DNA from 4 places in the Achromobacter sp. 1012554356 genome. Region 3 is predicted to be linked to each of the others. Evidence: predicted binding sites of a transcription regulator. Region 3 holds the regulator's gene; each other region holds the start of a gene.

Region 1 (7,586 bases), on a different contig from region 3:
CCCGCTGGAAACAGCGCGAGAAATCGCGTGAGCAGCGGGCCTATTACGAGGCGCTGGCGCGCGAGGACTACCGGCTGTATTGCACAAAACGCCTTGCCGTTGAGGACACCATTCCGGCCAACATCGCGTCGCGCATCGGCGCGGCGCTGGAAGTCTCCGCGCTGGATGCGCAGGTCTGCCGTCCGCGCCTGGCCATCTTTCAGGCGATCCAGGCGAGCGATCTGGACGCGGTGCGGGCCCAGCTCGCGGGCGGACAGGATCCGAACGGCGTGAACGAATACGGCAGGTCCGCACTGGCCGTGGCCGTGTCGCGCAAGCAACTTGAAATGGTGCGCGTGCTGCTGAACGCGGGCGCCAAGGCGGATGGCCCCGACAACGGGTTCTCGCTGGTCGCCAGCGCGTTGCCGGACGTCAAGGACACCCGCCCAGCCGCGGAGCGCTATGCGCTGGCCGACATCCTGATCGCCGCGGGCGCGCCGGTGGATGCGCTGGATTCGAACGGCACGCCGCTACTGATGCGCCGGATCTCCTACTACAGCGAAAACCGCGACAACCTGGTCTATCTGCTGGAGAAGGGCGCCAATCCCAACGCGCGCGAAAAGAACGGGCGCACGCCGCTGCACGCGGCGCTGCAAACGCCCAAGAATTTCTGGTTTGCCGAAAAGCTGCTCGCGCGCGGCGCGGACATCAATGCCGCCTACACCCGCATGTATTACGGCAACAGCCCCATGTGGGAAACGCCGCTGCTCGAGGCCCTGCGCGAATCGCCGAGCGGCGATCTGACGCCGACGGCGGCCTATGCGGTGCCAGAGCGCGTGACGTTTGCGCTAGCCCATGGCGCCGATCCCGCAGTCGGCGGCTACGGCGCCAGCAAGGAAGCGCCGGACCGCAACGGGCTGAACGAAGGACTGTCGCTGGCGGTCCGCTATCTGCAACCCGGCCTGATCGATCAGCTGGTGCAGGCCGCCAGGCCCCCGCAGGCGCCGCTTTCGACAGAGCCGTTGTCCAGTCTGCTGTCTACGTGGAATCACATGGAGAAACGCGCGGCGGCCGACGGCAACAGCGCGGCGTGGGACGGCCAGCGCGCGCGGCTGCGCGCCACTGCGGACCGGCTGGTGGCCGCGGGGGTGCCGCTGGCCGCGCCGGCCGGCACGGCGGGACCGCTGCGCAACCGGATCGCGCCGCTCAGCCTGCCGTGGCTGCCCGATGATCTGTACGAGGCCTGGCTGAAGGCGGGCGCGGACCCGACCGACCGGAGCGATTCCGACATGCGGATCGAGGGCGTCGCGGCGGCGGACGTGCTGCCGCTGGTGACGATGCTGAACCTGGGCATGGACAACAAGGTGCGGCTGCTGCTCGAACATGGCGGCACGCCGAAGACGCCGGCCCGTTGCGGCATGGCGGTGGCGGACGTGCTGGCCTGGCAGCTTGGCAACAATGGTCCGGTCAGCCCGATGGGCGGACGTGCGATCAAGCAGGTGCTCGATGCGGCTGCCGGCCCGGCCGGATGCGATCTGAACCAGACGTCGCGCGTGCAGCCGTTCGTGGGGGTGACGGCCACCGAACTGGCACGGCGCGCCGAGGTGGACCTGGCGCCGCCCGCTTCGCCGCGCTGATCCGGCTCCCCCAAAAAAAACAGGCACCCGAAGGTGCCTGTTTTTACTTGCCGGATCGGCAAGCCGTCATTACATGGCGTGGCCCATGTTGACGTTCATGTTGTACAGCACCCAGGCCGAACCACCGACGATGATGAAGATGATCATCACGGTGAAGACGAACGTGGCCAGGTTGTCGCGGGACGACTTCGATGCGCCCATGTGCAGGAAGTACACCAGCTGAACCAGCAGCTGGAGGATGCACAGTGCCACCACGCCAATGATCGTGGCGTTGTGGGACAGCGCGCCGTGCATCACCAGGCCGAACGAGCCGAAGGTGAGCAGCAGCGAGAGCACGAAACCGATGATGTAGGACTTCAGGCTGCCATGGTCGGCGGCGTGATCGTCGTGGCCGTGTGCGGCCGCAGCGGAGTGCGACATCAGAGGGCTCCCAGAAGATAGACAAAGGTGAAGACGCAGATCCAGACGATGTCCAGGAAGTGCCAGAACAGGCTCAGGCACGCCAGACGACGCTTGTTGATCGAGTCCAGGCCATGACGGCGGATCATGTCGAGCATGACGATGATCCAGATCAGGCCAAAGGTCACGTGCAGGCCGTGCGTACCGATCAGCGTGAAGAACGCGGACAGGTAGGCGCTGCGGCCCGGGTCGGCGCCGATGCTGATCAGGTGATGGAATTCATAGATTTCCATCGCGATGAAGCCCGCGCCGAACAGGAACGTGACCATCAACCAGCCCATGGCACGGCTCTTGTTGTTGGCGTGCACGTTCAGGTTGGCCATGCCGAAGGTGAAGCTGGACACCAGCAGCAACAGCGTTTCGACCAGGACGAAGTTCAGGTCGAACAGTTCCTTGCCGGACGGACCGCCCGCGGTGGCGTTGGACAACACCGCGAACGTGGCGAACAGCACCGAAAAGATCAGCAAGTCGCTCATCAGATAGACCCAGAAACCGAAAACGGTCTTGGATCCATCGTCGTGATGCGCGTGATCGTCGTGACCCGCGTGGGGGTGAGTGGCTACGGCTTGAATCATGGCTCAGGCGGCCTTCTGCATTTTGTCAAAGTGAGCGTTTTCGATGCGTTCGACTTCCGCGGCCGGGACCCAGTAGTCGACGTCGCGGTCATAGGCGCGAACGATGAACGAACCGATCATGCCCACGAGGCCGGCGATCGACAGCCACCAGATGTGCCAGATCAGCGCAAAGCACATGACCAGGCCAAAGGCGCCAATCCAGACACCGGCGGCGGTGTTCTTCGGCATGTGGATGTCTTCGTACTTGGCCGGGCGCTTGTACGCCTTGCCGCTTTGCTTGTCTTCCCAGAACTGGTCCAGTTCATCGACGTGAGGAACGTGGGCAAAGTTGTAGAAAGGCGCGGGCGAGGAGATCGACCATTCCAGCGTGCGGCCATCCCACGGATCGCCGGTGACGTCCTGGTTCTGCTTGCGCTGACGCACGGAGACAAACACTTGCTGCAGCAGGAAGAAGATGCCCAGCATGATCAGCGCGGCGCCAGCCAGCGCGACCAGCAGGTAAGGCTGCCATTCGGGGTTGTCGTAGTGGTTCAGGCGACGCGTCATGCCCTTGAAGCCCAGGATGTACAGGGGCATGAAGGCCATGAAGAAACCGACGAACCAGCAGTAGAACGAGTAACGGCCCAGACGCTCGTTCAGCGTGAAGCCGAACGCCTTCGGGAACCAGTAGATCATGCCGGCGATGCAGCCGAACACCACGCCACCAATGATGGTGTTGTGGAAGTGCGCGATCAGGAACAGGCTGTTGTGCAGCACGAAGGACACGCCGGGGATGGCCAGCATCACGCCGGTCATGCCGCCGATGACGAACACGATCATGAAGCCCAGCGTCCACAGCACCGGCGTCGTGATGCGCAGGCGGCCGCGGTAGATGGTGAACAGCCAGTTGAAGATCTTGGCCCCGGTCGGGATCGAGATGATCATTGTCGCTATGCCAAAGAAGGCATTGACGTTGGCCCCCGCGCCCATGGTGAAGAAGTGGTGCAGCCAGACCAGGAACGACAGCACGCCGATGGCGGCCGTGGCGTAAACCATGGACTTGTAGCCGAACAGCGTCTTGCGGGCGAACGTGGCAACGATTTCCGAATACACGCCGAACGCCGGGAGCACCAGAATGTAGACCTCGGGGTGACCCCAGATCCAGATCAGGTTCACGTACATCATGACGTTGCCGCCACCATCGTTCGTGAAGAAGTGCGTGCCCAGGTAGCGGTCCATCGTCAGCAGCGCCAGGGTCGCAGCCAGCACGGGGAAGGCGGCGACGATCAGGACGTTGGTGACCAGCGAGGTCCACGTGAAGATCGGCATCTTCATCAGGGTCATGCCCGGTGCGCGCATGCGCAGGATGGTGACGATGAAGTTGATGCCGCTAAGCGTTGTCCCTAGCCCGGAGATCTGCAGCGCCCAGAGGTAGTAATCCACCCCCACGCTTGGACTGTAGTCCAGCCCGGACAGCGGCGGATACGCGAGCCAGCCGGTCGCGGCGAATTCGCCCACGAACAGCGACAGCATCATCAGCACGACGCCAGCGGCGAACAGCCAGAAGCTCAACGAGTTCAGGAACGGGTACGCCACGTCGCGGGCGCCGATCTGCAGCGGCACGACGATGTTCATCAGCCCGGTGATGAAGGGCATCGCCATGAAGAAAATCATGATGACGCCGTGGGCGGTGAAGATCTGGTCGTAGTGGTGCGGAGGCAGGAAGCCCGCCGAGTCCGCGGACGCGACGGCAAGCTGCGTGCGCATCATGATGGCGTCGGCAAAGCCGCGCAGCAGCATGATCAGCGCGACGATGATGTACATCACGCCGATGCGCTTGTGGTCGACGGAGGTGAGCCACTCCGTCCACAGGTACTGCCACTTCTTGAAGTAGGTGATGGCGCCGAAGACCGCTAGGCCTCCCAGGCACACGGCGGCCAGCGTAACCATGACGATAGGGTCATGGTACGGAATGGCCTCGAGGGTGAGTTTCCCGAGCATTGTTAGTTGATTCCTGCGATCAGATTATTCGACGTGGAGGTGCACGTGGCGGAGTCCACGCCGGCCATCTTGGTCATCGTGCTGCCCAGAATGAAATCAAACATGGCGGGCGGCGCCGACGAATACTTCACGACCGGGTTGCGCTCGCTGCGCTTGGTCAGTTCCGCGTAGACATCGGGGGTCAGCGCGGTGGGAGCAGCCTTCGCTTCCTTGATCCAGTTGTCGAACCCTTCCTGCGACATGGCGTGCGCCTTGAAGCGCATGCCCGAGAAGCCGCCGCCGCTGTAGTTGGCCGAAATGCCGGCGTAGGTGCCGATTTCGCGCGCGTTCAGGTGCAGCTTGGTCTCCATGCCGGCCATCGAGTAGATCTGGCTGCCGAGCTGGGGAATGAAGAACGAGTTCATGACCGAGGCCGACGTGATCCGGAAGTTGACCGGAACGTCCACGGGGAACGCGATCTCGTTGACCGTGGCGATGTCGTATTCGGGGTAGATGAAGAGCCACTTCCAATCCAGCGAAACCACCTCGATGGTCACCGGCTTGTGATCGGACACGAGCGGCTTGTAGGGATCCAGCGCGTGCGTGGAGCGCCAGGTGATCACGGCAAGAATCGCCACGATGATACAAGGGACGGTCCAGACCACGACTTCGATTGCCGTGGAGTGAGCCCACTTGGGCTGGTAGTCAGCTTTGGTGTTGGAAGCGCGGTATTTCCAGGCAAACGCCACGATCATGATGAGGACTGGAATTACGACGAGGAGCATGAGCCCGGTCGCCGTCAGCAGCAACGTCTTTTCCTGGATGCCGATATCTCCCTTGGGGGAGAGGATTTCCATGTTGCAGCCGCCAAGCAGCATGACCGCGCCGACGCCAAATATGCGCGTAAGGGTCGCAAGGAGGGGGTGTTTCACGTACAGCCTTGGATGGAAGGTGGGAAATGCTGCAAAGCAGCAGACTGGAATGCTGCTAGGCAGCAACGTCCATCCTATCGGTTTGATCTGGGTCAAGCCTGCGACGAAAGGTCGCATTGCCTGGGAGAAATCCGGCCCAATGGCGGCGGATTCAGGGTTTTCCTAGGGGAGCAGAAGCCCCGAGGGGAGGGAGGGGGTGCGACGATATGTCGCACGTGCACATGGGGGTGTTGTAAAGATGTGTCGCCCCGCACAACTCATTCCGGGAGAACCTCGCGTTCCGGCCCCGGTTTTTTGGCCAGCTTGCGTTGAAGCGAGCGCCGATGCATGCCCAGAAGCCGCGCCGCGGCCGAAACGTTGCCGCCGGTCTCGTGCAGGGCCTGGTGAATGTGCTCCCATTCTAGGCGGTGCAATGGCGTCATGGTCGTTTCGATCGTAACTGTTTCTGGCTTCACCAGACCCAGCGTGCGCAGGATCATGGGCGCCGTGGCTGGCTTGGGCAGGTAGTCGTCGGCGCCGCGCTTGATGGCTTCCACGGCGGTCGCCACGCTGGCATAGCCGGTGACCAGCAGGATGCGCATGTCCTCGCGCAGGGCGCGCAGCGGGCGGATCAGGGTCAGGCCCGAATCTTCGCCCAGGCGCAAGTCCACCAGGGCAAAGGCCGGACGGATTTCCTCGGCCACGCGCAGCGCCTCGGCGATGCCGGTGGCGGTTCGGGTTTCCAGGCCCCGGCGCGACAGGCTGCGCTGCAGGGTGCGCACGTAGAGTTCGTCGTCGTCGATCAGCAGGCCAAGATCGTTTGCATTCATCACATTCAGGTCCCGGGGTTGCCGAGAGGCAAATAAAAGCGGATGCGGGTGCCGCCGCCTTCGGCCGCGGTCATGGTCATTTCGCCGCCCATCTGTTCCACGGTGGCGTGCGACAGGGCCAGGCCCACGCCCAGCCCTCCCGGCTTGCCGCTGTTGAACAGGCTGGTCGCCGGCAGCACGGCATGGTCGGGGTCGAAGCCCTGCCCGTAGTCCCGGACTTCGCCGCGCAGGGCGCCATAACCGTATTCCAGATGCAGGTCCACGCGGGGCGCGTCGGCGGATTCCCCCGCGTCCGCGGCGTTGTTCAGCAACGCCTGCAGCAGGTGGGCAATGGCCGGATCGACGCGCAGGCTGGTGGGCAGCGTGCCCGAGCGTTGCAGGTCGATGGTCGGCCGGATCAGGCGCCATTGCCCCACGACGCGAACCAGATCCACGGCGGTTGGGACCGCCAGATTGCGGATGCGTTCCCGGCACAGGGCCAGAAGCTGGCTGAGGGTCGTGACGTCTTCGCGCAGGTCCTCGTCGTCCTGGACCTCGGCGGCAATCTCGTCTGTCAGGAGCGTCATGGTGGCGAGCGGCGTGTTCAGCTCGTGCGCCATCGCGGCGGCGTGGGTCGCCAGGGCGACGATGCCCTCGTTGCGGGTGAAGCGTTCGCGCAGGCGGGCCAGCTCGCGCTCGCGGGCGCGCATGTCGGCGGCCAGCCGGGTCGAGAACACCAGCACCACCACCACCGAAATCAGGAAATTGGCGCCCAGACCCCACAGCAGCAGGGTGTGGGGGTCTACGTCGCCGCGCAGGGGCTGGCCGAAGATGGCGGCGGCGGCGTAACCAAGCACGCCGGCCAGCGCCGCTGCGAGCGCCCAGTTGCGGGGCAACGCCAGCGCGGCCAGCGCGGTCAGGATCAGGAACATCGTCCCGAACGGGTTGCTGATGCCGCCGCTCCAGCCCACCATCCAGGCCAGCACTGCCATGTCGATGAACAGGTGGCCGAAGGCGGTGGCGTGGGAGAGGTCGCGCGGATGGCGCAGGCGCAGGCTGGCGTAGACGTTGAAGCCGATCAGGAGGCCCACGCCCAGCCACAGCGGTTCCAGCGGCAGATCCAGGCCCAGCACGCTGCTCGCGACGAGGACGGTGGCGGCCTGGCCCGCGATGGCGAGCCAGCGCAGGCTGCAGAGGGTACGCAGGAAGGAAAAGGCGGAACTACCGGGCATATCCAGATACAGAGGCGCCGGCCAG
Region 2 (7,586 bases), on a different contig from region 3:
TGCCTGACCCGGAGCCTTGCATGTCCGCTCAAACCAACCTGCCGCCGTTCCACCTGGCCTTCCCCGTGCGGGATCTGGCCGAAGCCCGCGCCTTCTACGGCGAAAAGCTGGGCTGTCCGGAGGGCCGCAGCTCGCCCGAATGGATCGACTTCAATTTCTACGGCCACCAGATCGTGGCTCACCTGGCGCCCAGCGAGTGTGGCCACAAAGCCACCAGTGCGGTTGATTCGCACAATGTGCCCGTGCGCCATTTCGGCGCCGTGCTTTCCATGGAACAATGGGAAGCCATGGCCAAGCGCCTGAACGACGCCGGTACCGAGTTCGTCATCGAACCCTACATCCGCTTCAAGGGCGAAGTGGGCGAACAGGCCACCATGTTCTTCCTGGATCCGTCGGGCAACGCGCTGGAATTCAAGGCGTTCAAGAATATGGACTCGTTGTTCGCCAAGTAACCCGTCACTACAGGTTTCGTGCCGTTGAACGTAAATTCAGACCCACTTTCTCCGGCCGAAACCCGCTGGCGCATCCTGCCCCAGGGTGACCGCTGCCTGATCATTTCCTTCGGCGAACACATCGACGCCGCCATCGGCCGCACGTGCCTGGCGGCCGCCCGCATGCTGCGTGACGCTCAGCTGCCGGGCGTCACCGATGTCGTCCCCTCCTTCGTCGCCGTGGCCGTGCATTACCGGCCCGGCGGTCAGGGCGAAGGCCCCACCTACGCCTCGCTTTCTGAGCACATCCAGGCCTTGCTGGCCGGCGGCATTCCTGCGGGCGACGCGGGCGGACGCGAGGTCGACATTCCCGTCTGCTATGGCGGCGAACACGGCCCCGACCTGGCCGAGGTCGCCCGCGCGGCGCGCATCTCGCCCGACGCCGTCATCCAGTTGCACACCGAGCCGCCCAGCATGGTGTTTATGCTGGGATTCGCCCCCGGGCATGCCTATCTGGGCGTGCACGACGAAAAACTGAACATTCCCCGCCGTCCCTCGCCCCGCACGGCCGTGCCGCCGGGCGCGGTGGCCATCGCCAACCGCCAGACCGTGATCTACCCGAACCGGCTGCCTGGCGGCTGGAACATCATCGGCGCCACGCCGCTCGTCATGTTCGACCCGGCCCGTGAACCCGCAGCACTCTTGCAGCCGGGCGATACGGTGCGCTTCGTGCCGATTTCGCCGGACGAATTCGACCGCATCCTGGGGAGCCAAGCATGAGCATGACGGTGATCAAGCCGGGCATGCTGTCCAGTTTCCAGGACCGCGGGCGCGAAGGCTACCAGCATCAGGGCATTCCGGCGGCCGGCGCCATGGACGAACGCGCCCACCGGCTTGCCAATGCCCTGGCGGGCAACGAGGGCGACCCGGCCACGCTGGAAATCACGCTGACCGGCCCGACGCTGCGTTTCGACGCACCGGCCTGTTTTGCGCTGGCCGGCGCCGACCTGGGCGCCACGCTGAACGGCCAGGACATTCCCCTGCTGCGTCCGCTGATCGCGCGGACGGGCGACGTGCTGGCCTTCGGCGCGCGGCCGGCTGCTGGCGTGCGCGCCTATCTTGCCGTGCACGGCGGATTTGCGCTGACGCCGGTCATGGGCAGCGAAACCACGTACCTGCGCAGCGGCTTCGGCGGCTTTGAAGGACGCGCCCTGGCCAAGGGCGACGTCGTCCCCCTGCGCCGCCCGCTGGCGCCGGAACGCGATGCCGCCGACTTGCAGAAGGCCCTATCGAACGTGCGCGTGTACCTGCCCGCGGCGCTGGGCAACAAGCAGCGCGAATTCGTCCGCTTTCTGCCTGGCGTGCACTGGCCGGAGTTCTCGCAAAGCAGCCGCCGCGCGTTTTCGGAATCGGACTTCCGCATCAGTCCGCAGTCGGACCGCATGGGCTACCGCCTGCTCGGCCGGCCGCTCGCCATGAACCAGCCACGTCAGATGCTGTCGGAAGCGGCCTGTTTCGGTACCGTGCAGGTGCCTTCGGGCGGCGAGGCCATCATCCTCATGGCCGACCGGCAGACCACCGGCGGCTATCCCAAGATTGCGCAGATCGCCACCGTGGATCTGCCGGCGCTGGCGCAATCCGCGCCCGGCCAGACGCTGCGTTTTCAGCGGATCGAGCTGGAAGAAGCGCAGCGCCTGGACGGCGAGCGCGAGCGCGCGTTTGCCCAACTGCACGGCGCGCTGGAACCGCTGCGCGCGCTGCTGGCCTAGAAAGGAACCCGTTATGACCACCCGCATCGACCTGAACTGCGACATGGGCGAAAGCTATGGCGCCTGGACCATGGGCAACGACGCCGCAGTGCTGCAATTCGTCAGCTCCGCCAACATTGCCTGTGGCTTTCACGGCGGCGACCCGGCCACCATGCGCAAGACCGTGGCCGCGGCATTGGCGCGAGGGGTCGCGCTGGGCGCCCACCCCAGCCTGCAGGACCTGGCGGGTTTTGGCCGCCGCGTCATCCAGATCAGTCCGGACGAGGCCTACGACATCGTCGTGTACCAGATCGGCGCGCTGGCCGGCGTCGCGGCCTCGCAAGGCGCGCGGCTGCATCACGTGAAGGCGCATGGCGCCCTCTACAACATGGCGGCCAAGGACGAGCCGCTGGCAAAGGCCATCTGCCAGGCGGTCAAGGACGTGGACGCCTCGCTGATCCTGTACGGCCTGGCGGGCAGCAAACTGATCGACGCGGCGCGCGCCATCGGCCTGGCCAGCGCCAACGAAGTCTTCGCCGACCGCTCGTACCAAAACGACGGCTCGCTGACGCCGCGCACGCGTGCGGGCGCCATGATCGAAGACGTGGAAATTGCGGTGGCGCAGGTCGTGCGCATGGTGCGTGAAGGCCTGGTGCGGTCGGTGGACGGCAAGGACGTGCCGGTGCAGGCCGACACGCTGTGCATCCATGGCGACCAGCCCAATGCGCTGGTCTTCGCCGATGGCATCCGAAGCGCCCTGCAGCAGGCTGGCATCGAGGTGCGCACGCCGCCCCGCGGCTAACGGCCGCTGTCCGGGTTCCGGGGCAGATGCCCCAGCGAATCCCGGGCCATATCCCTACACCGAATCCAGCGACGCCTCGCGATAAGCGCTCAGGATCTCGGGCAGCACTTCCACCACATACCGTCGGGTCAGTTCCGCCGCGCGGTCGAAATCCCGACTGCCGAGCGCCTGGATGATGCCGTCCGTGTAGGCCGGAATCTTATTGGCCTCGAGCGACTGCCGGGCCAGCATGTAGCCCAGCGGTTCAATCTGTTCGTACAGCTTGCTGAGCATGCTGGTCAGCGGGGCGTTGCCGGTGTAGCGGGCGGCCGCCAGGTAGAACTCGCGCGATGCCGCAATGAAGCCGCGCGCGTCCAACCGGTCCATGGCCGCGACGATGGCCTCGTGCAACGTGTCCAGCTCGGCCACCAGCGCGCCCACATCGGGCATCTCCGCGACCTGCCGGATGCAATACGCTTCCAGCTCCGCGCGCAGCATGTACAGATGGCGGATCTGGGTCTCGGTATAGAGCGTGACCCGGAAGCCCTTGCGCTGGATGTGCGTCACCAGACCGCTCAGCTCCAGCAGTCGCATCGCTTCCCGGATGGGGCTGCGGCTGGTGCCGAAACGCTGTTCCAGTTCCTGTTCCCGTAACGGCTGCCCGGGCCGGATAGTGCCGTTCACTATCAACTCACGAATCTGTTCCTGTAGGAAATACGGAATCGTGGCGGGCGCTTTGACGTCCAATCGGCTCCCCTTCTACTGCGTATGCAAGCTATGAGACCGTGACAAGATACTAGAAATCTATTGAAACAGAAATAGAATTAATGTTTCACACGATGGACACAGCGTCTGGCGGCCGGCGCCGGGTAGTGGCGGAAGGTCAAATTCGACCGATGGGCACGGTCAGTCCCAATCGTCGCGGTAGACGAACTTGGGCATCTGCCAGTTGAAGCGCAGCGCCATGAGGCGCATGGTCAGGCCCGCCGCCAGCGCGATGGGCACCGAGGCGTTGGCCGACAGGCCGAGCGACATCGAGCCCAGGTACAGCGCGCCCGTCACCAGGGACACGCTGGCGTAGAGTTCCTTGCGGAACAGCAGCGGCACCTCGTTGCAAAGGACGTCGCGCAGCACGCCGCCAGCGCACCCGGTGATCATGCCGCTGATCAGCACCACGGTGATCGGCAGCTGCATCATCTGCGCCACCTGGCAGCCGATGACCGTGAACGCGACCAGCCCCAGCGCGTCAGCCAGCAGGAACACGCTGCGCAAGCGGCGCATGACCGGGGCGATCAGCGCGGTCAGGATGGCCGCGCCGCCCGTCATCCACAGGTACTCGGGATGCACGACCCACGTCAGCGGATAGTGGCCCAGCAGCACGTCGCGCAGCGACCCGCCGCCCAGCGCCGTCACGCACGCGATGATGCAGACGCCCATCCAGTCCATGTCGCGCCGGCCCGCCGACAGTGCGGCCGTCATGGCTTCGGCAACGATGGCGACCAGGTACAGCGTGTGCAGCAGGGCGGGCGACAGATCGGTAAACATAGTAGGGGGGGTAGCTTGGGCAGGCCCCATTGTATTGAGCCTTGCCGGCGGACGCGCCATTGCCTGCGCGCGCTTCATCCCGTACCCTCAAACCTGCGTTGACAATGATCAACTCCGGTCTCGTTTCGCGGCGAGACAATGGAGACGTGCCCGACCGGGCGCTACTGGGCCAGGCAGCGCGGACGCGGGAGCCGCCCCTCTGGCCGTAACCGGGAGATTAGGTATGACCCAGCAAATTGGCCCCATCCTTCTGGCCACCGACCTGAGTGCGCGCGGCGACAGAGCCCTCGACCGCGCGCTGCAGTTGACCAAGGAACTGAACACCAAGCTGATCATGCTGCATGTCATGGAATCCCATGCCACGCCGCTCACCACCCCCGTCTGGCGCCGTCTGTCGCCGGATCACAAGGCCCTCGTCGAACGCGAACTCGCCGAAGACGTCGCCGCCGCCAACGTGCCGGCTGAAGTCGTGGTCACCAAGGGCGACCCCGTCGCCAGCATCATGGAAACCGCCGACGCGTATGGCTGCTCACTGATCGTGGCCGGCATCGCCCGCCAGGAAACGCTGGGCCGCCTGCTGCTTGGCACCACCGTCGAAAAGCTGGCCCGCCAGGCGCGCCAGCCCGTGCTGGTCGTCAAGAACCGCCCCCGCAGGCCTTATCGAGACGTGCTCGTCGCCACCGACTTCTCGGATGGCTCGCGCCAGGCGCTGCGCGCCGCGCTGCAACTGGTGCCCAACGCCGACATCACCTTGTTCAATGCCTACGAAGTCCCGTTCCAGAGCGTGACCAAGCCCGACGACGCCGTCGTCGACAATCTGTACCGAACTGCCGAACAGTGCGCCGAGCGCTTCATCGCCGAAACGCCCGAACTGCCCAAGGGCCGCCCGACCAAGGTCGTACTCGAAGCCGGCCAGCCCGAAACCGTGCTGTCGGATTACTCGTTCAACCACCGGTCCGATCTGGTCGTCACCGGCACCCATGGCCGCACGGGCATCCTGCGCACCGCCATCGGCAGCGTGGCCGAGCGGCTGCTGGAATCCCTGCCCAGCGATGTGCTGATCGTCCGGCTGAGCGGCGAAGAGTAAGTTTTTCGCCAGCAAAAAGGCGGCGCTTGTGCGCCGCCTTTTTTTGATTGACCTGTCTTCGCTTCGCAAGGTGTCAGACACCCATGCGGCGCCCTAGCAACTTGGTGGTCTTTTCTGCGGTGTCAGACACCTTGAGGCTGACGGGTGTCATGCACCTTGAGGCTTTGGGTTACGCGTCGCCCTGCTTTTCCATGGTTTCGATCGTTCCGCGCAGCATCCGCAGCAGCACCAGCCCCGGCACGGCGATGACCACCGTCACCAGGAAGAATCCCGGCCATCCCAGATGCTCAACCAGGGGCGGCGTCAGCGGGCCGGCCAGATAGGTGCGGCCCACGGCCGACAGCGCCGACAGCAGCGCGAATTGCGTGGCCGAGAACCGTTGGCGGCACAGCGCCATCAACAGGCCCACGAACGACGCCGTGCCCAGGCCGCCGCACAGGTTTTCGATACCCACGCCGGTTGCCATCAGCCACAGGTTCTTCGGGCTGACCGCGATCAGCCAGTACGCCAGGTTGGACACCGCCTGCAGCAGGCCGAAGGCCATCAGCGACCGGTACAGCCCCCAGCGCGACATCAGCGATCCGCCGGCCAGCGCGCCGATGATGGTGGCCGCCAGCCCCAGCACCTTGTTCACGGTGCCGACTTCTGTCGGCGTGAACCCCGCGCCGCGGATGAGAAACGTGGTGGACAAGGCGCCGGCGAACGCGTCGCCCAGCTTGTACAGCACGATCAGCAGCAGCACCGCCAACGCGCCGCGGCGCGTGAAGAACTCATGCAGTGGCTCGACCACGGCCTCGCGCAGGGTGCGCGGCGCGCGCGCGACGTGTTCCGGTTCGGGCGCCCACAGGGTGGCCAGCGCGGACAGCAGCATCAGTCCGCCCATCACCATATAGGTGTTGCCCCACCCTATCCACTGATCCGCCATGATGAGCGCCAGGCCGCCCGACACGATCATGGCCAGCCGGTAACCCATGACCTTGACGGCCGCGCCCGCCCCGCGCTCGTCCTTGCGCAGTACGTCGGTGCAATAGGCGTCGAAGGCGATGTCCTGCGTGGCGGACAGAAATACGACCAGCACGGCCAGAAAGGCCAACGGCATCAGAGTGGACGACGGCGAGAGCGTGCCCATCGCCAGGATGCTCAACGCCAGCAGCAGCTGCGTCACAAGCATCCAGCCACGGCGCCGGCCAAGCACGGGCGGGGCAAACCGATCAATGAACGGCGCCCAGAGGAATTTGATGGTGTAGGCGGCGCCGACAAGGGTGAGGAAACCGATTTCCTGCAGCGGGACGCCTTCGACGGTGGCCCAGGCCTGCAAGGTGCCGCCGGTCAGGGCCAGCGGCAGTCCGCTGGCAAAGCCCAGCACCAGCAGGGGGGCAACGCGCGGGCTGGTGTAGACGTTGGATACAGCGGTGATGACGGTCTCCTGAAACTTGGCCGGCGGCGTCACAGGCGCTGGCCGCGGGCTTGCGGCATTTTAGGGCCTGTTCGCCCGCGCCGTCAGGAGGATGCGTGTCGGAATGTCAGGCAGTGAATGTCAGGGCGAAGCAAAGCGATACACCGCCAGCGTGCTGCGCCAGCTTGGGAACAGCCGCACTTCCTTGCCTTCGTTGAATGTGGCGCGCTCCAGGATGCGCACGTCCACTTCCCCGGCAAGCTGTTCGAAGTCGCGCAGCGTGCACAGGTGGATGTTGGGCGTGTTGTACCACTGGTACGGCATCTGCCCCGTCACTGGCATGCGGCCGCGCAGGATGGCCCAGCCGTGCGGCCAGTAGCCGAAGTTGGGAAACGACACCACGCCGTAACGCGCCACGCGGGCCATTTCGCGCAGGATGTGTTCGGTGCGGTGCATGGACTGCAGCGTCTGCGATAGCACAACGGTATCGAACTGCTTGTCGTCAAAGAGCGCCAGGCCGTCTTCCAGGTTCTGCTGGATGACCTCGACGCCGCGGCGCACGCAGGCGATCACGCAGGTGTCGTCGAGCTCGACGCCG
Region 3 (7,586 bases):
GTTCTCGCCGCCGCGCACGGCGTCGATCGCGGCTTCAAGGGCCTTTTTCTGCAGGCCCGCATCGCGCAGGATGCGGCCGGCCTCACCCTTGTCGTCGGCCAGTGCAAGCAGAAAGAGTTCGCTGGCGATGTAGGTGTCGCCGCGGCGGGCGGCTTCCTTGTCGGTGCGGGTCAGCACGCCCTGCAGGTCGCGGCCCACCTGGACGTTGTCTTCGCCCTGCACCTGCGGCAGCCCCTTCAGGGCGGACTCCAGCGCCGGGCCCAGGCGGTTGACCGCCACGCCGGCACGCGCCAGCAGACTGCCTGCGCCGCTGTCAGCATCCGACAGCAGGGCGGACAGCACGTGGACGGGTTCGATGTAGGGATGGTCGTTGCGGGCGGCGAGACTTTGCGCGTCCGCCAGCGCTTGTTGGAACTTGGTCGTCAGTTTGTCGAATCGCATAATGGTCGTATTGGCTTGTGGGGAGCCTGACCGATCCGTGCCGGCTGGCTCGATAACCTGAATATGTGGCCGGATGGGACAATTTCAACACCCGGCGGCCCTCATGGTTTTCTTCGACGTGCACCAGCAAACAGAGCAATGAGCATATACGTTTTTGTGTACGGCACCCTACGGGCCGGCGAAATCAACGATCTTGCCCGCGCCGCCGAGGCGCGCGGCTTGCCGGCCGCCAGCCACGTCGGACCGGCCAGCGTGCCTGGCATGCTGGTCGATTTCGGCGACTGGCCCGGCCTGATCCCCGTGGACGACGGACGGCGCGTACGCGGCGATGTCTACCGGGTGGATCCGGCGCTGATTGCCCTGATGGACGAGATCGAGGAATACGAGCCCGGCAAGCCCGGCTGCTTCGTACGCCGGACGGTTTCCGCCCGCCTGGAAGGCCCCGGCGCGACGGGTCTTCTGCCCTGCGCGTACTATCCGATCGACCCCGCGCTGCGGGCCGCGGCGGTCGATATTGCGGGGGACGACTGGATCGCTCACCGCCTTTCCAGAACAAAGCAGGACGCCCGGTAAGACACCCGTAGTAACAACGGACTACAATAGACGCCTGTCTCGTGCTTCACACCCGTTCCGGCGCCCGCCGCGCAATGGGCACTCTAAAGGTCATCGTATGCAAAAACGGGTCCCCATTGCCCCTGATGCCGCCCACTGTTCCACGTGCATGCTGGGTCACGTCTGCGTTCCCGTGGGCATGGCAGCCGCCGAAGTCGAAAAGCTGGACGAACTGGTTAAAGAGCGCGTCCGCGTGGAAAAAGGCAAGACGCTCTATTCGCTGGATCATCCGCTCGACGCCGTCTATGGCGTGCGCTTCGGCAGCCTGAAGACGCAGCTTGAAGACGCCACCGGCCAGATCCAGATCACCGGCTTTCATCTGCCCGGCGAAATCGTCGGCATGGACGGCATGCTGGACGGCAAGCACGTGTCGGCCGCCGTGGCGCTCGAAGACTCCGAGGTCTGCGTCATCCGCCTGAACGAAGTCGATCGCGTCGCGTCGCACCTGCCGTCGCTGCAACAGCAGTTCCGCCGCCTCATGAGCCGCGAGATCACCCGCTCGCACCAAATGCTGGCCTCGCTGGGGTCCATGCGGTCGGAACAGCGCCTGGCCGCGTTCCTCTTGAACCTGTCGCAGCGCTATGCCTCGCTGGGCTATTCGTCCACCGAGTTCGTACTGCGCATGAGCCGCGAAGAAATCGGCAACTACCTGGGCCTGACGCTGGAAACGGTCAGCCGTCTGTTCTCGCGATTTGCCCGCGACGGCCTCATCAAGATCAACCAGCGCGAAGTCCGCATCCTGGACCTGCCCGCGCTCAAGCAACTGCTGGGACACGAAAGCTGCTGAGCGGTCGCCGCGCCATGCGACGCCCGCCTGCCACTTCCCTGTCCCGCACCGCGCTGGCGGCATCGCTTGCCGTCGTCGCCATGCTCGCGTGCGGCGCCGCGCGCGCGCAAACGCCGCTGCCCGACCCCTACGACTACGACGAAGCCACGCCCGCGCCCAAGCGCGCGGCGCCGCTGCGCTGGCAGGCCGTTGAACTGGGCCGGCCCGGTCACCGGTACAAGATGCCGGTCTACGCCAACCGGGATCTGGCCAAGGACGACCTGCGCGGCATCAAGCAGGTGCTCATCGTCATCCACGGCGTCAAGCGCGACGCCGACAACTACTACGAAACCGCCGCCGCGCTGGTGGCCGCCGATCCCGGGCGCGCGAGCGACACGCTGGTTCTTGCCCCGCGGTTTTCCGGGTCGATCGACTCGGGTTTCTCGGGTATGGCGGCCTGGCGCAAGGCCAGCTGGGAAGACGGCCAGGAAAGCGTCCAGGCCACCGGCCGGCCTGCGCCCGTCACTTCGTTTCAGGTCCTGGACGACCTGCTGCGCAGCCTGAACGACCGCAAGCGCCTGCCAGCTCTTACCGGTCTCGTACTGGCCGGTCATTCGGCCGGCGCGCAACTGGTGCATCGGTATGCGGTGCTGAACAACGTGGACGGGGTGCTGCGCCGCGACGGCCTGGCCATGCGCTACGTCGTCGCCAACCCGTCTTCCTATCTGTACCTGACCAACGAGCGGCCACGCGCGGACGGCAAGGGTTACGCGCCGTACGAGCGCGGCATCTGCCCCACCTACAACCAGTACAAGTACGGCACCGACAAGCTGCCCGCCTACGCCCGCGAATCCGATGATTCCCGCCTTTTCGTGCGGTACGCGTCGCGCGATGTGGTCTACCTGCTGGGCGGCGCGGACAACAACCCCGAGCACCGGCTGCTGGACAAGGCCTGCGGCGCCGAAGCCCAGGGCGCCACGCGGCTGGCGCGCGGCACGGGCTATGTCCAGTACGAACACGTGCTGGCTACCCGCGGCGCCAAGCCCGTCCCCCTGCGTCACACCGCCTTCGAGGTCGGCGGCGTCGGCCACGACGGCAAGCGCATGTTCGGGTCAATCTGCGGCGTGCGGGCGCTGCTGGGCAGCGACGCCCGGGCCAGCAGCACTGCCGCGGCCTGCGACATCATCAAGCCGCGCGGCAAATAAGCCCGCCTCATCCCTAGGGAAATTCCCAAGCCATCCGGCTTGACACGGGTTTGCGGTAGGCCTAAAACTTAACCTTATGGTTAAGTTAAATGATGACGCTCTCGATGCCATCTTCTCCGCGCTGGCGGATGGCACACGCCGCCGGGTACTGGCGGACCTGGAACAGGGCTCGGCCTCGGTCAGCACGCTGGCGCGGCCTCACGCCATGTCCCTGCCCGCCTTCATGAAGCATTTGCGGGTGCTGGAAGACGCCGGCCTGATCGCGCGCGCCAAGGACGGGCGGGTGGTGAGCTGCACGCTGTCTCCCGAACCCATGCGCGCCGCCGCCGGCTGGCTGGCGCGGTACGAACGGTTCTGGACCGGGCAGCTGGATTCGCTGGCGCGATATCTCTATCACGAAGAGGAAATCCATCCATGGAAAACCGAATCTCCCCCCTCGAATTGCGGCTCCAGCGACGCTTCGACGCCCCAGTCGAACGCGTCTGGCGAGCCTGGACCGACCCGCAAGCGCTGATGCGCTGGTTCGGCCCTGCAGGCACGCAACGCGTGCTGCTGGCCGAGACCGACGTGCGCGTGGGCGGCGACTATCAGGTCGGCTTCATCACCGCAGACGGCGGGGAACACCACGCCAGCGGCCGCTACCAGGAAGTCGCGCTACATCGCCGGCTGGTGTTCACCTGGGCGTGGCGCGACACGCCGCAGGAAACCTCACTGATCACGTTGGACTTCACCTCGGCGGACGGGGGCACCGAGCTTGCCTTCCTGCAGACGCCGTTCGTCGACGAGGCCACCCGAGACGGCCACGAGGACGGCTGGTCCGGCGCCATGGATCGGCTGGCGGATCATCTGGCCGGCAAGGCCTGAACCTGCCGCAGTTGAATCTGTACCCCCGATCTGTCATTGCCCCCGGGTCATAGGGCCCGGCTCGCAAAGGAGACGCACAATGCAAACCGATCATCCCGTCGTATCCCGCCATGAATGGACTGTTGCGCGCGAGGCGCTGCTGCGGCGCGAGAAGGAACTGACCCACGCTTCAGACGCCCTGGTCCGCGACCGCATGGCGCTTCCGTGGGTCCGGATGGACAAGGCCTACACCTTCGAAGGCGCGCACGGCATGCACGGCCTGGATGCCCTGTTTCACGGCAGGCGCCAGCTCATCGTCTATCACTTCATGTTCAGTCCGGACTGGGAGGACGGATGCGTGGGCTGCTCGCTCCTGGCCGACCACCTGGACAGCGCACTCATGCACCTGCGGCACCACGACGTGACGGTCGTGGCCGTCTCGCGCGCGCCGTATGCCCAACTGGCCGCCTTCCAGGCCCGCATGGGCTGGCAGTTTGACTGGTACTCGTCAGCGGGTAGCGACTTCAATTTCGACTTCGAAGCGTCCGTGCCGCAGGCGGACGGCGCGGTCGAGGAACGCCCGGGAGCCAGCGCGTTCTTCCGTGATCCCGACGGCGAGATCTTCCACACCTACTCGGCCTTCGAACGCGGCGTGGAGCGCCTGGCGGGAGCCTACAACTACCTCGACATCGCGCCGCTGGGCCGCAACGAGAACGGCCCGTATTTCGACGTGCGCGACTGGGTGCGCCACCATGACCGATACGGCGACGCCGCGCGCCACGCCTGCCACGGCTAAGCCGCCGTCCTCGGCGGGCATGGCGGGCCTGTGGCTGGCCTGCCTGGCGGCCATGGGCGCCGGACTGCTGGTGGACACGTGGCGCACACCCGCGGCGCTGCTGGCCAGCGAATGCGGCGCGCCGGGAACGCTGGCGCAATTGGCGTGGCGGCACGTGGTGCTGATGCCGGCCAGCTCTGCCGCGATGGCGCTGGCGGCGCTGATGCCCTGGCCCGGGCCGCAAGGCGGCAACACGCCCCTGGCAAGCCGCGTGCTCTGCCTGGTCCTCATGGCCATCGGCATGGTGCTGGGCGCGCGCCTTGGCGTCCAGACGGCGCAGGCGCTGGGCGCCGCGCCCTTTTTCGGAATGGTGATGGGGATGGCCGCGGGGATGGCCGTGGCCCTGTTGCCTCTTGGCGCGGTCAGCGCCTGGCGCCGGTAAGCGGGCGAACGGCGGCCGGCGCCGTCTCGATCAACGCGGCGCCGGGCGCCTGGATTTCCAGCGCCGACGTCGCCTGCGCCACGCAGGGCAGGATCCAACCCTCTTCCTTTTCGTCGCGCGACAGGCCGGGCCATTCGATGCCGTACACGACCGATCCCTCGATCATCAGGCACATGCAGGCGCGGCAGGTGCCATTGCGGCACGAACTGGGCAGCTTGATGCCCGCCGCCTGCGCTGCCAGCAGCACGGACGTGCCAGCCGGCGCGTCAAAGCGCAGGCCCGAGGGCTGGACAAGAACCGGGTGCGAGCACATCGGCGTCAGGCACGCCCTCAGGCGACGTTGTCCTGCCAGTCCAGCTTCCAGGCGCCGGACAGCACGTTCTGCATCCACAGCACGCAGGTCAGCGTCTTGGCGTCGGTAACCTCGCCCTGGCTGCAAGCCGCAAGCACATCCTCCGGGCGCTTGCTGATGACGTCCAGGAATTCGTCCTGATCAAGCTGACGCTCGCCGGCCCGCAGGCCGCGCGCAAAGAAGATGTGAATGATTTCGGTGGAGTAGGCGATGGCCAGGTGCAAGGCGCCCGCGTGGGCCCACTGGCGGGCGGTATAGCCCGTTTCCTCCAGCAATTCGCGCTTGGCGCACACCAGCGGGTCCTCGCCCGGATCCAGCTTGCCCGCCGGAAACTCCGTCATCACGCGGCCGATGGGATACCGGAACTGGCGCTCGAGCAGGACGGTGCCGTCGTCGAGCAGCGGAATCACCACCACTGCGCCCGGGTGCACCACGTATTCGCGGATGCCCGTGTGGCCGTTGGGCAGGCTGACGGTGTCGCGGCGAATCTTCAGGAAGCTGCCGTCGTACGGCGCCTCGCTTTTAAGCAGCGTTTCGACGAGATGGGTATCGGCGGGTCGGGTCATGAGGACGTCTGGATCAGGGACTGGAAGGGGCGGCGGGCCGTTGCCGGCACGCCTGGCAGCTTACCATCGCGCCGCCGGCGGCCGGTCAGCCGAACTTGCGCGCGGCGTCCAGTGCAAGACCCGCGCCGATGCTGCCGAACAGGTCGCCTTCCACGCTGCGCGCCTCGGGCACCAGCCGGGACACGCTTTCGCGCAGGCGCGGCACGCGGCTGGAGCCGCCCGTGAAAAACACGGTGTCCACATCCGCCGTCGACACGCCGGCGTCTCGCAGCAATTGGCCCACGGTGGTTTCGACCTTGTCGATCAAGCGCTCCACGCTCGCGTCGAATGACGGGCGCGTCACCTCGACGCCCAGGTCCGGCGCGACGCGCGACAGGTCGATACGCGCGGCGGGCGCCTCGGACAGCGCGATCTTGGCTTCTTCCACCTGCACCGCCACCCAGTGGCCCGCACGCTCCTTCACCAGGTTCAGCAGCAGGTCGATCTTCTGACGATCACCGGCCTCGGCGCGGATGTAGGCAAAATGCTCGGCCGCCTTGCGCGTATAAGCCTGGTTGATGGTGTGCCAGCAGGCCAGGTTGCCGTATTGCGTCGACGGCACATCCTTGCCGCTGCGCAATTGGCTGCCCAGTCCCAGCAGCGGCATCACGTGCGCCAGGCTCAATTGCTTGTCGAAATCCACCCCGCCGATGTGCACGCCGCCATACGCCAGGATGTCGTCGCGGCGGTCCGGCTTGGCCGCGCGGTCCGGGCCCAGCCGGATCAGCGAAAAGTCCGACGTACCCCCGCCGATGTCGATCACCAGCACCAGCTCCTCGCGGCTGATCTGCGACTCGTAGTGAAAAGCGGCGGCCATCGGCTCGAACTGGAACTCGATGTCGGTAAACCCCACGCTGCGCGCGATCTCTTCCAGCGTGTCCTGCGCCGTCTGGTCAGACGCAGGATGGTCGTCCACGAAAAACACCGGACGACCCAGCACGGCGCGGGTAAAGCCGCGTCCGGCGGCCGTCTCGGCGCGCGCCTTCAATTCGGCGATAAAGCGCGTCAGCAGCACGCGAAACGGGATGGAGCGGCCCTGCACTTCCGTCGAGCCGTCGATCAGCGAGCTGCCCAACAGGCTTTTCATCGAGCGCATCAGGCGCCCGTCGTAACCGGCCAGGTAGTCGGAGATGGCCGCGCGGCCATAGCTGACCTCGGCGTCTTCGTCGTGGAAGAAGATGGCCGACGGCAAGGTGGTCTTGCCGTCCTCGAGCGCCAGGAGCGCATGTTGGTCGGGACGGCTCCAGCCGACAGTGGAATTGGAGGTGCCGAAGTCGACGCCGCAGGCGGTGGAAATCATGGGAATTCGGGCGCTTAGAGCAAAACGGCGCACAAGTGTACCCGCTCTCGCTCCGGCCCCAAATTCCGGCGCCTATTGCTGCTGGCGGCGCTGCTCCAGCTCGCGCAGGCATTGCTCCACGCCGGCCTGCATCTGCACGTTGGACACGGCCGCACGGTCCGACACCCGGCGGCAGCGCTGGTACTCGGCCTGGCTTTGCGGCGTGTCGCGGATCTCGGGGGGTGGGGGGGCCTCGGGCGTCACCG
Region 4 (7,586 bases), on a different contig from region 3:
ATCGATCCCGTTCCGGGCTCGGACATCATGCTGTCCATCGACATGGGCCTGCAGAAGGTGGCTGAAGAGGCCTTCGAGGGACAGCGTGGCGCGCTCGTCGCCATCGACCCGGACACGGGTGAAGTACTGGCGTTCGTCTCGCAGCCGTCGTTCGATCCCAATCTGTTTGTGGACGGCATTGATGTCGACAACTGGCGCATGCTGAACGAATCGCCGGACCACCCGCTGATCAACCGTCCCCTGTACGGCACGTATCCCATCGGCTCCACGTACAAGCCCTTCGTGGGACTGGCCGCGCTGGAATTGGGCAAGCGCCGCGCCACCGATCGCATCTCGGACCCGGGCTATTACGAATTCGGCGGGCAGAAGTTCCGCAACGCGGGCGGCGCAGCCTATGGCATGACGGACATGCACAAGGCCATCGTCGTGTCGTCCGACACTTATTTCTACTCGCTCGGACCGGAAATCGGCGTGAACGCGCTGCACGATTTCACCAAGCAGTTTGGATTCGGCCAGATCACCGGCATCGACCTGGAAGGCGAGAAGCGCGGCGTGCTGCCGTCCACCGACTGGAAGCGTGCAGCCTACAAAGACAAGGAACGCCAGCGCTGGTACGCGGGCGAGACCATTTCCGTGGCCGTGGGCCAGGGCTACAACGCCTTCACGCTGCTGCAGTTGGCGCAGGGCACCTCCACACTGGCCAACAATGGCCTGTACCGCCGCCCGCACCTGGTGCATGCGGTCCGCGATCCGCGCTCGGGCGTGGCCAAGCCGACCGAGGCGCCGCCCGATTACCGCATTCCACTCAAGCAGGCCAACGTGGACGTCATCAAGAACGCCATGGCCGACGTGGTGCGTGCCGGCACGGCGCGGCGCGCGTTCGCCAACACGCCGTACCAGGCCGCCGGCAAGACCGGCACCGCGCAGGTGTTCAGCCTGCGAGGCGGCCATTACCGCGCCAGCGCGATCGACGAACGCCTGCGCGACCACGCATTGTTCATGGGCTTCGCGCCGCTTGAGCAGCCGCGCATCGCCGTGGCGCTGATCGTCGAGAACGCCGGCTGGGGCGCCAGCGTGGCGGCTCCGGTCGCGCGCAAGGTCTTCGATTACTGGCTGGCCAAGGATCGCCAGGACAAGATCGTCCGGCCCGAGCGCGCGGACACCATGGCGACGGTCGACGACATCGCCTCCGACCTGGTGCGCCAACAATGAAACGTCTTGGCCTGATCCTGCTGCGCGTGTTCACGGCCTTCGACTGGCCGCTGCTCGCGATCCTGATGATGTTCGCGGCGCTTGGCCTGACGGTGATGCACTCGGCCGTCGGCGGCACTGACTGGCGCTTCGCGGAACAGTCGCGCAACTTCATCATCGCGTTCTTCGCGATGTGGACGATGGCGCTGATTCCGCCCAAGCTGCTGATGAAGCTGGCGTTGCCGTTCTACGTGGTGGGCGTGGTGCTGCTGCTGGGCGTCGAGTTCTTCGGCGAGACCAGCAAGGGCGCGACCCGCTGGTTGAACCTGGGCGTGACCCGCATCCAGCCGTCCGAGATGATGAAAATCGCGGTGCCGATGATGCTGGCCTGGTATTTCCAGCGCCACGAAGGCGCGGTCCGCGTGCGCGACTTCCTGGCCGCCGCCGCGATGCTGGCCGCACCCTTCGGCCTGATCGTGTTGCAGCCTGACCTGGGCACGGCACTGCTGGTGTTCGGCGCGGGCTTTTTCGTGATCTATTTCGCGGGTCTGTCGTTCAAACTGCTGGTGCCGGTCATGCTGGCCGGCGTCATTGCCATCGGCACGCTGGTCTATTACGAAGACCAGCTATGCGAGCCGGACGTGGACTGGGTAGTGCTGCACGAATACCAGAAGCACCGGGTCTGCACGCTGCTCAACCCCAGTTCGGACCCGCTGGGCAAGGGCTTTCACACGATTCAATCGATGATCGCGGTGGGCTCGGGCGGCGTCTACGGCAAAGGCTACATGAAGGGGACGCAGACGCACCTGGACTTCATCCCGGAGCGCACGACTGACTTCATCTTTGCCGTGTACGCCGAGGAATTTGGCCTGTACGGCGGTATTGCGATCCTGGTGCTGTACGGGCTGATGATGGCGCGCGGTTTGACGATCGCATCCCGGGCCGCGTCGCAATTCGGCCGGTTGCTGGCGGGTGCGCTGACGATGATGCTGTTCATCTACGTATTCGTGAACGTGGGCATGGTGACGGGGATCTTGCCCGTGGTGGGGGTGCCGTTGCCGTTCATGAGCTACGGGGGGACGGCGTTGTTCACGATGGGGATTGCGTTTGGGATCATGATGAGTATCAGTCGGCATCGGTCTGTGAAGACTTGATGTTGGTGGTTGTTCTTCGTGGGTCGCCCGACGCCGCGGTCACCGTGGGCACGATCGCCCACGATTGCGGACCGGAGCCTTCGCTCTGGACTTGCCTGGGCGGCCCCCCCATCGGGCACTGCAGTTCAAGTGACGCTTAATGGCGAGCCGACCGCTATCTGCAGTTGGGTCCGGACACCGGAATGCGCGACGGTTTTCGTTCTTCTGCCGGTGTCTGACACCCTAGGGAGATGCGCTTGGCATGACGTGGATCGCACCAGGGTGTCAGACACCTGGAGCAGTCGCAGCCACACGCGAAGCGTCATCGCCACGACGCAAGACGCCGCGTAAGCCCCCGAAGGCCGCCCGCGCGGCCAGCTGGGGGCGGGCACCGCAAGATCTCTCTCTTTCTCCCCTCCGTGGGCAAGCACCTAAAGAACCCAACTCGCCCCGCCGTCGGCAAAGCTGAAGCGACTGGAGCACGTCGTAGCGGGGGCTCTGCCGGTGTCTGACACCCTAGGGAGATGCGCTTGGCATGACGTGGATCGCACCAGGGTGTCAGACACCTGGAGCAGTCGTAGCCACACGCGAAGCGTCATCGCCACGACGCAAGACGCCGCGTAAGCCCCCAATGGCCGCCCGCGCGGCCGGCCGGGGGCGGGCACCGCAAGATCTCTCTCTTTCCCCCCTCCGTGGGCAAGCACCTAAAGAACCCAACTCGCCCCGCGCTCCCCAGCCCCCGCTACGGCGGGCGTCAAAAGAACGCGCATGAATGCCAGCCTAAATCCCGTCCCCGAAACTCCCTCACGGCAACGCTTCAGGCACCCCAAGCTCCACGGCCAACTTCGTCAACCCATCCCAGATTCGACTATCAAACTCCACCGAATCCGCATTGACCGCCCGATTCCGGGCCTCATACTCACCCGGATACTGCACCGATTCCACCCCAGGCTGCGGCTTGCACGCGTGCAGGTAGTCGATGAATGCGCCGACTTCCATCGACCGCCAATCAGTATTGAAGTCCACCTGCGGATCCAGCAGCAGCGCGAACATATTGTTTGTCGCCACGCCGATGCGCGGATGTTCGGGTTGGATGGTGCCGCCGCCGGACAGGACGCCCGCGAGCAGTTCGGCAACCAGGCCCAGTGCGTAGCCCTTGTGGCCGCCGAATGGCAACAATGCGCCAGGAGGATCGGTAAAGAGCGCGCCCGGGTCAGTAGTCGGGTTGCCGTCAGCGTCGATCAGCGACCCCGGCGGCGCCTGCTCACCCTTGGCCGCCAGCACGCGCGCCTTGTTCACCGCGATCGAACTGGTGGCCATGTCCACGATGAACGGCGGCCGGCCGCCGGGTAGGGGGCCGGCGAAGCACAGCGGATTCGTGGTCAGGCACGCCTGGGCGCCGCCGAACGGGGCGACGGTGGGCGAGCGGTTGATCACGTTGGTGAAAGCCAGCAGGATCAGTCCCTTGGCTGCCACCATCTCGCCGAAATGGCCCATGCGGCCAAGGTGATGGCTATGGCGCAGGGTCAGGATGCACTGGCCATGTTCCTGCGTGCGCTCGATCGCCTTTTCGATGACGACCTTACCCACGTACTGGCCCAGTCCGTGGTGGCCGTCGTAGGCCAGCATTGCGCCGCGGTCGTTGAGGAGTTCGGGACGTCCGTCGGGTTGGGCCAGGCCCTCGGACAGCACGCGGCGGTAGTTCGTCAGGATGGACAGGCCGTGGCTCGTGTATCCCACGCGGTCCGATTCCACCAGATGTTCGGCGACATCACGCGCGATGTCTTCCGGCACGCCTTGTGCCATCAGCACCCGGCGGCCGTATTCGTTAGCTTGGGCAATCGTGATTTTCATGACGACTCCTTACAGCCAGCCCAGCCAGCGCCAGTAGGTCATGCCCATCAGCAGCATCAGCAGGTAGCCCACGATGGTCACGATGATGCCCACCTTGGCGAATTGCTTGGCGTTGAAGGTTTCGGTACCCAGGCACACCATGTTCTGCGGCGCGTTGATGGGCAGGATGAAGCCATAGCTGACCACGAAGCCCAGCAGCATCGTCATGCCCAGGCGGCTGAAGTCGCCCGGCAGCGTTGCCAGCACCGAGATCAGAATGGGCAGCATGGCCGAGGTCAGCGCGGTGGCGCTGGCAAAGCCCAGGTGGATCACGATCAGGAAGGCCGCCAGGATGGCGAAGATGGCGAGCGGGCCGAGGTGGTCCAGGCCGGTGTGATGCACCACCTGGTTGCCCAGCCACTGGCCGGCCTGCGTCGTGAGAAGCGCCGTGCCCAGGCTGATGCCCACGCCGAACACGATCACCGTGCCCCATGGGATGCGCGATTGCACGTCTTTCCACGTCATCACGCCAAAGCGCGGCAGCATCAGCAGCACCAGGCCGAAGTAGGTGGTCGAGGTGGTGTCGAACTTGTGCAGCTTGCCTTCGGTCGACCAGAACAGCAGCAGCATGACCGACACGGCCATCAGGCGCTTTTGCGCGCCGGTCATGGGACCTAGGTCGAGCAGCGATTTCTCGACGGCTTCCTTGCCGCCGGCGATGCTGTTGCTTTCAGGCGGCAGCAGCTTGAGCACGACGACGATCAGCACGGCCGACATGATGAGAGACCAAGGGGCGCCGGCGATCAGCCAGTCCGACCATGCCACGCGTTCGCCCAGCATCTTTTCCATGAAGCCGACCGTCAGCAGGTTCTGCGCGGCGGCGGTCTGGATGCCGACGTTCCAGATGCTGGTGGCCTGGGCCACGATGATCATGATGCCGGCCGCGATGTTCGAGCGCTTGTCCACGCCGAAGGCCGCGATCACGCCCATCATGATCGGAACCACGGCGGCGCTGCGCGCGGTGGCGCTGGGCACGACCAGGCTCAGCACGATCGTCACGGCGATACATCCGATGAGGATGCGGCGCGTGCTGGTGCCCACCTTGGACAGCGTCACCAGCGCGATGCGCCGGTCCAGTCCGGTGAATGTCATGGCGGCGGCAATGAACAAGGCGCCGGTGACGAGCGCCAGCGCCGAGTTCGCAAAGCCGGTCAGCGCCATGCTGATGGCGGCGGACGTGCCGTAGAGAACGTTGGGATCTTTGATGGTGGGCGCGGTGCCCAGGAGGAAAGCCATCAGCGTCGTGATCATGATGGCGCTGGCTTCGTACGAGACGGCTTCGGTGATCCAGACGACCACGGCAAACGCCAGGATTGCCAGCATGCGATGGCCTGCAACGGGCAGGTCTGCCGGCAAGGGCATCATTAAAACGCCGATCATCACGAGGATGCCGGCGATGAGCCCGATGGGAATCTTGGTTTTTTGGGGGGCTTGCGAGGCGGGGACAGCGGTTTCCGCAGCCATATCCTTCTCCAGTTGAGGTCAAACTGACGAAACACCGCCCGCGAGCACGGGGTAAATCAGTCCGGTGTTTCGACGCTACAGGATGATCGTGACGGCATTGTGGAAAACCCGTATTGATGAGCGTCAAGAAGGTGAAAAACAGCGCTTGTGGAAAACTCGTTCTGGGCATTATGCTCGTCGCCCCCATGGCGGGGCAAGCGTACGAGTGTTGCGTCGGCGCGAACCAATCGGGACACGATAAAGTTCGTTTTGCCCCTGCACACCACCGGGATTGTTCCGCGAAACGGCGCTAATGCCGGCGCGTCAACCCAGGGCCAGGCGTAGCTGTTCGTCCAGATGCAGCGTGGGCGTGACCCGCCATCCGCTCTGCGCGTAACGCAGCCAGCGGCCCAGCACCAGATGCGTGAGCAGGCTGGCATGCGCGGCGACGTTGGCTTCCTGCGGCAGGCCGCCGTCGGTGATGGCGATGCGCAGCGATTGCTTCAACGATGCCTCGATGCGGTCGTTGATGTGATTGATGCGTTCCTGTAGCCGGTTGTCTTCCGTGACCAGCGCATCGCCAGTCAGCACGCGCGTCATGCCCTTGTTGCGCTCCGAGAAGGTCAGCAGCATGGAGACCGTCTTGTGAGCCTGCGGCAATCCATAGGGCTCGGCGGTGGCGATCTGGTTCACCAGCGTGAAGATGCTGGTTTCAATGAACTCGATCAGCCCTTCGAACATCTGCGCCTTGCTCGCAAAGTGCCGGTAGAGGGCGGCTTCGGAGACTTCGAGGCGCGCGGCGAGGGCGGCCGTGGTGATGCGGGACGCGTGCGGCTGCTCCAGCATTTCGGCCAGAGTCTGCAGAATCTGGGTCTTGCGCTCGCCGGGTTTGCTCGCCATGGGAGGGACTGCTTCGCGCAGGATGACGGGTGGAGGGGATACTGCGTGCCGTCAGCCCCGCAGGGGGCGCCGGCGTAACAATAAATCACTGACGCAGTTTACCCGCAAGTCGACGTAGGCCGGGCGGTGCGAGCGTCCGCGTCCGAAGGGGGTGCCGGGGTGATACACGTGGACCGTCTTCAGGCCTGCCAGGCGGGCGCCCCGCAGGTTGGCCAGCGTGTCTTCCACCAGCACGGCGCGGTGGGCGGGCACGCCTTCGCGCGCCAGCACGTAGCGCAGCAGCGCCGCGGAGGGCTTGGGCCGGAACTCGCCGTGCAGCCGCATGTGCTCGATGGCCCACAGGCTGTCGAACTGGCGCAGGATACCCAGGTGCGACAGGACAGAGCGCGCATAGTGCAGCGGCGCGTTTGTCAGCAGCACCTTGCGCCCAGGCAGGCGGCGCAGCTTGTAGGCAAGCGCCTTTTCCGAGCGCAACAGCGGCGCGACGTCGAAGTCGTGGCTGCGATGCAGGAACTCGTGGGCGTCGACGCCGTGGTGGCGCACCATGCCAATCATGGTGGCGCCGTAACGCTTCCAGTATTGCGACCGCACGAGGTTGGCGGCGTCCACGTCCACGTTCAGCGCCTCGGCCACCGCCATCGTCATGCCGTGGTCGATCTTGGAGAAGATGGCGTGCGATGTGTCGTGGAGCGTGTTGTCCAGATCGAACAGCCACAGGCGCTCGGGCGCGCCTGTGGCAATCCCGCGGGAGCGGCGCATCCGCACTGCGGGCCGCAGCAATTGGCGTCGCACTTGCATCATGAGGCTTGCGCGGCGCGCCGTGCTGCTGGGGTGTGCTTCATCAGTGCGAGCTGATCATCGTGCCGACGCCCTGGTCGGTCAGGATTTCCAGAAGCAGGCAGTGCGGCACGCGGCCGTCGACGATGTGCACCGAGTTCACGCCGTTCTTGGCGGCATCCAGCGCGGACGAGATCTTGGGCAGCATGCCGCCGGAGATCGTGCCGTCGGCAAAGAGCTCGTCGATGG

What was found. The regulator FNR, encoded in region 3, switches genes on or off when oxygen is low (the NO sensors DNR and NnrR bind a similar motif). The targets are predictions, from matches to a motif close to TTGATNNNNATCAA.
Region 1: cyoA (ubiquinol oxidase subunit II) is a predicted target of FNR. The motif match lies at 5,624-5,637, and genes of this name have one in related genera.
Region 2: AC6LJW_RS17025 (universal stress protein) is a predicted target of FNR. The motif match lies at 4,604-4,617, and genes of this name have one in related genera.
Region 4: AC6LJW_RS16100 (DASS family sodium-coupled anion symporter) is a predicted target of FNR. The motif match lies at 5,795-5,808, and genes of this name have one in related genera.

What each region holds. Positions count from the first base shown of each region.
Region 1 is NZ_JCBANC010000059.1:30,975-38,560, forward strand. Features, by position in the region: gene AC6LJW_RS24010 (ankyrin repeat domain-containing protein) at 1-1,616, shown strand, start outside; gene cyoD (cytochrome o ubiquinol oxidase subunit IV) at 1,686-2,036, opposite strand; gene cyoC (cytochrome o ubiquinol oxidase subunit III) at 2,036-2,650, opposite strand; gene cyoB (cytochrome o ubiquinol oxidase subunit I) at 2,654-4,630, opposite strand; gene cyoA (ubiquinol oxidase subunit II) at 4,633-5,541, opposite strand; gene AC6LJW_RS24035 (response regulator transcription factor) at 5,799-6,350, opposite strand; gene AC6LJW_RS24040 (ATP-binding protein) at 6,356-7,561, opposite strand.
Region 2 is NZ_JCBANC010000031.1:41,552-49,137, forward strand. Features, by position in the region: gene AC6LJW_RS16995 (VOC family protein) at 21-452, shown strand; gene pxpB (5-oxoprolinase subunit PxpB) at 477-1,211, shown strand; gene AC6LJW_RS17005 (5-oxoprolinase subunit C family protein) at 1,208-2,200, shown strand; gene AC6LJW_RS17010 (LamB/YcsF family protein) at 2,214-2,981, shown strand; gene AC6LJW_RS17015 (GntR family transcriptional regulator) at 3,036-3,707, opposite strand; gene AC6LJW_RS17020 (trimeric intracellular cation channel family protein) at 3,867-4,505, opposite strand; gene AC6LJW_RS17025 (universal stress protein) at 4,729-5,592, shown strand; gene AC6LJW_RS17030 (muropeptide transporter) at 5,762-7,009, opposite strand; gene metW (methionine biosynthesis protein MetW) at 7,130-7,586, opposite strand, start outside.
Region 3 is NZ_JCBANC010000052.1:3,819-11,404, forward strand. Features, by position in the region: gene clpB (ATP-dependent chaperone ClpB) at 1-441, opposite strand, end outside; gene AC6LJW_RS22515 (gamma-glutamylcyclotransferase family protein) at 580-1,014, shown strand; gene fnr (fumarate/nitrate reduction transcriptional regulator Fnr) at 1,112-1,840, shown strand; gene AC6LJW_RS22525 (hypothetical protein) at 1,855-3,024, shown strand; gene AC6LJW_RS22530 (ArsR/SmtB family transcription factor) at 3,101-3,538, shown strand; gene AC6LJW_RS22535 (SRPBCC family protein) at 3,439-3,888, shown strand; gene AC6LJW_RS22540 (DUF899 domain-containing protein) at 3,968-4,663, shown strand; gene AC6LJW_RS22545 (hypothetical protein) at 4,620-5,084, shown strand; gene AC6LJW_RS22550 (2Fe-2S iron-sulfur cluster-binding protein) at 5,065-5,397, opposite strand; gene AC6LJW_RS22555 (NUDIX domain-containing protein) at 5,415-6,002, opposite strand; gene AC6LJW_RS22560 (Hsp70 family protein) at 6,088-7,341, opposite strand; gene AC6LJW_RS22565 (hypothetical protein) at 7,414-7,586, opposite strand, start outside.
Region 4 is NZ_JCBANC010000028.1:52,843-60,428, reverse strand. Features, by position in the region: gene mrdA (penicillin-binding protein 2) at 1-1,212, shown strand, start outside; gene rodA (rod shape-determining protein RodA) at 1,209-2,345, shown strand; gene AC6LJW_RS16105 (Ldh family oxidoreductase) at 3,129-4,178, opposite strand; gene AC6LJW_RS16100 (DASS family sodium-coupled anion symporter) at 4,188-5,681, opposite strand; gene slmA (nucleoid occlusion factor SlmA) at 5,985-6,560, opposite strand; gene AC6LJW_RS16090 (pyrimidine 5'-nucleotidase) at 6,612-7,358, opposite strand; gene argB (acetylglutamate kinase) at 7,402-7,586, opposite strand, start outside.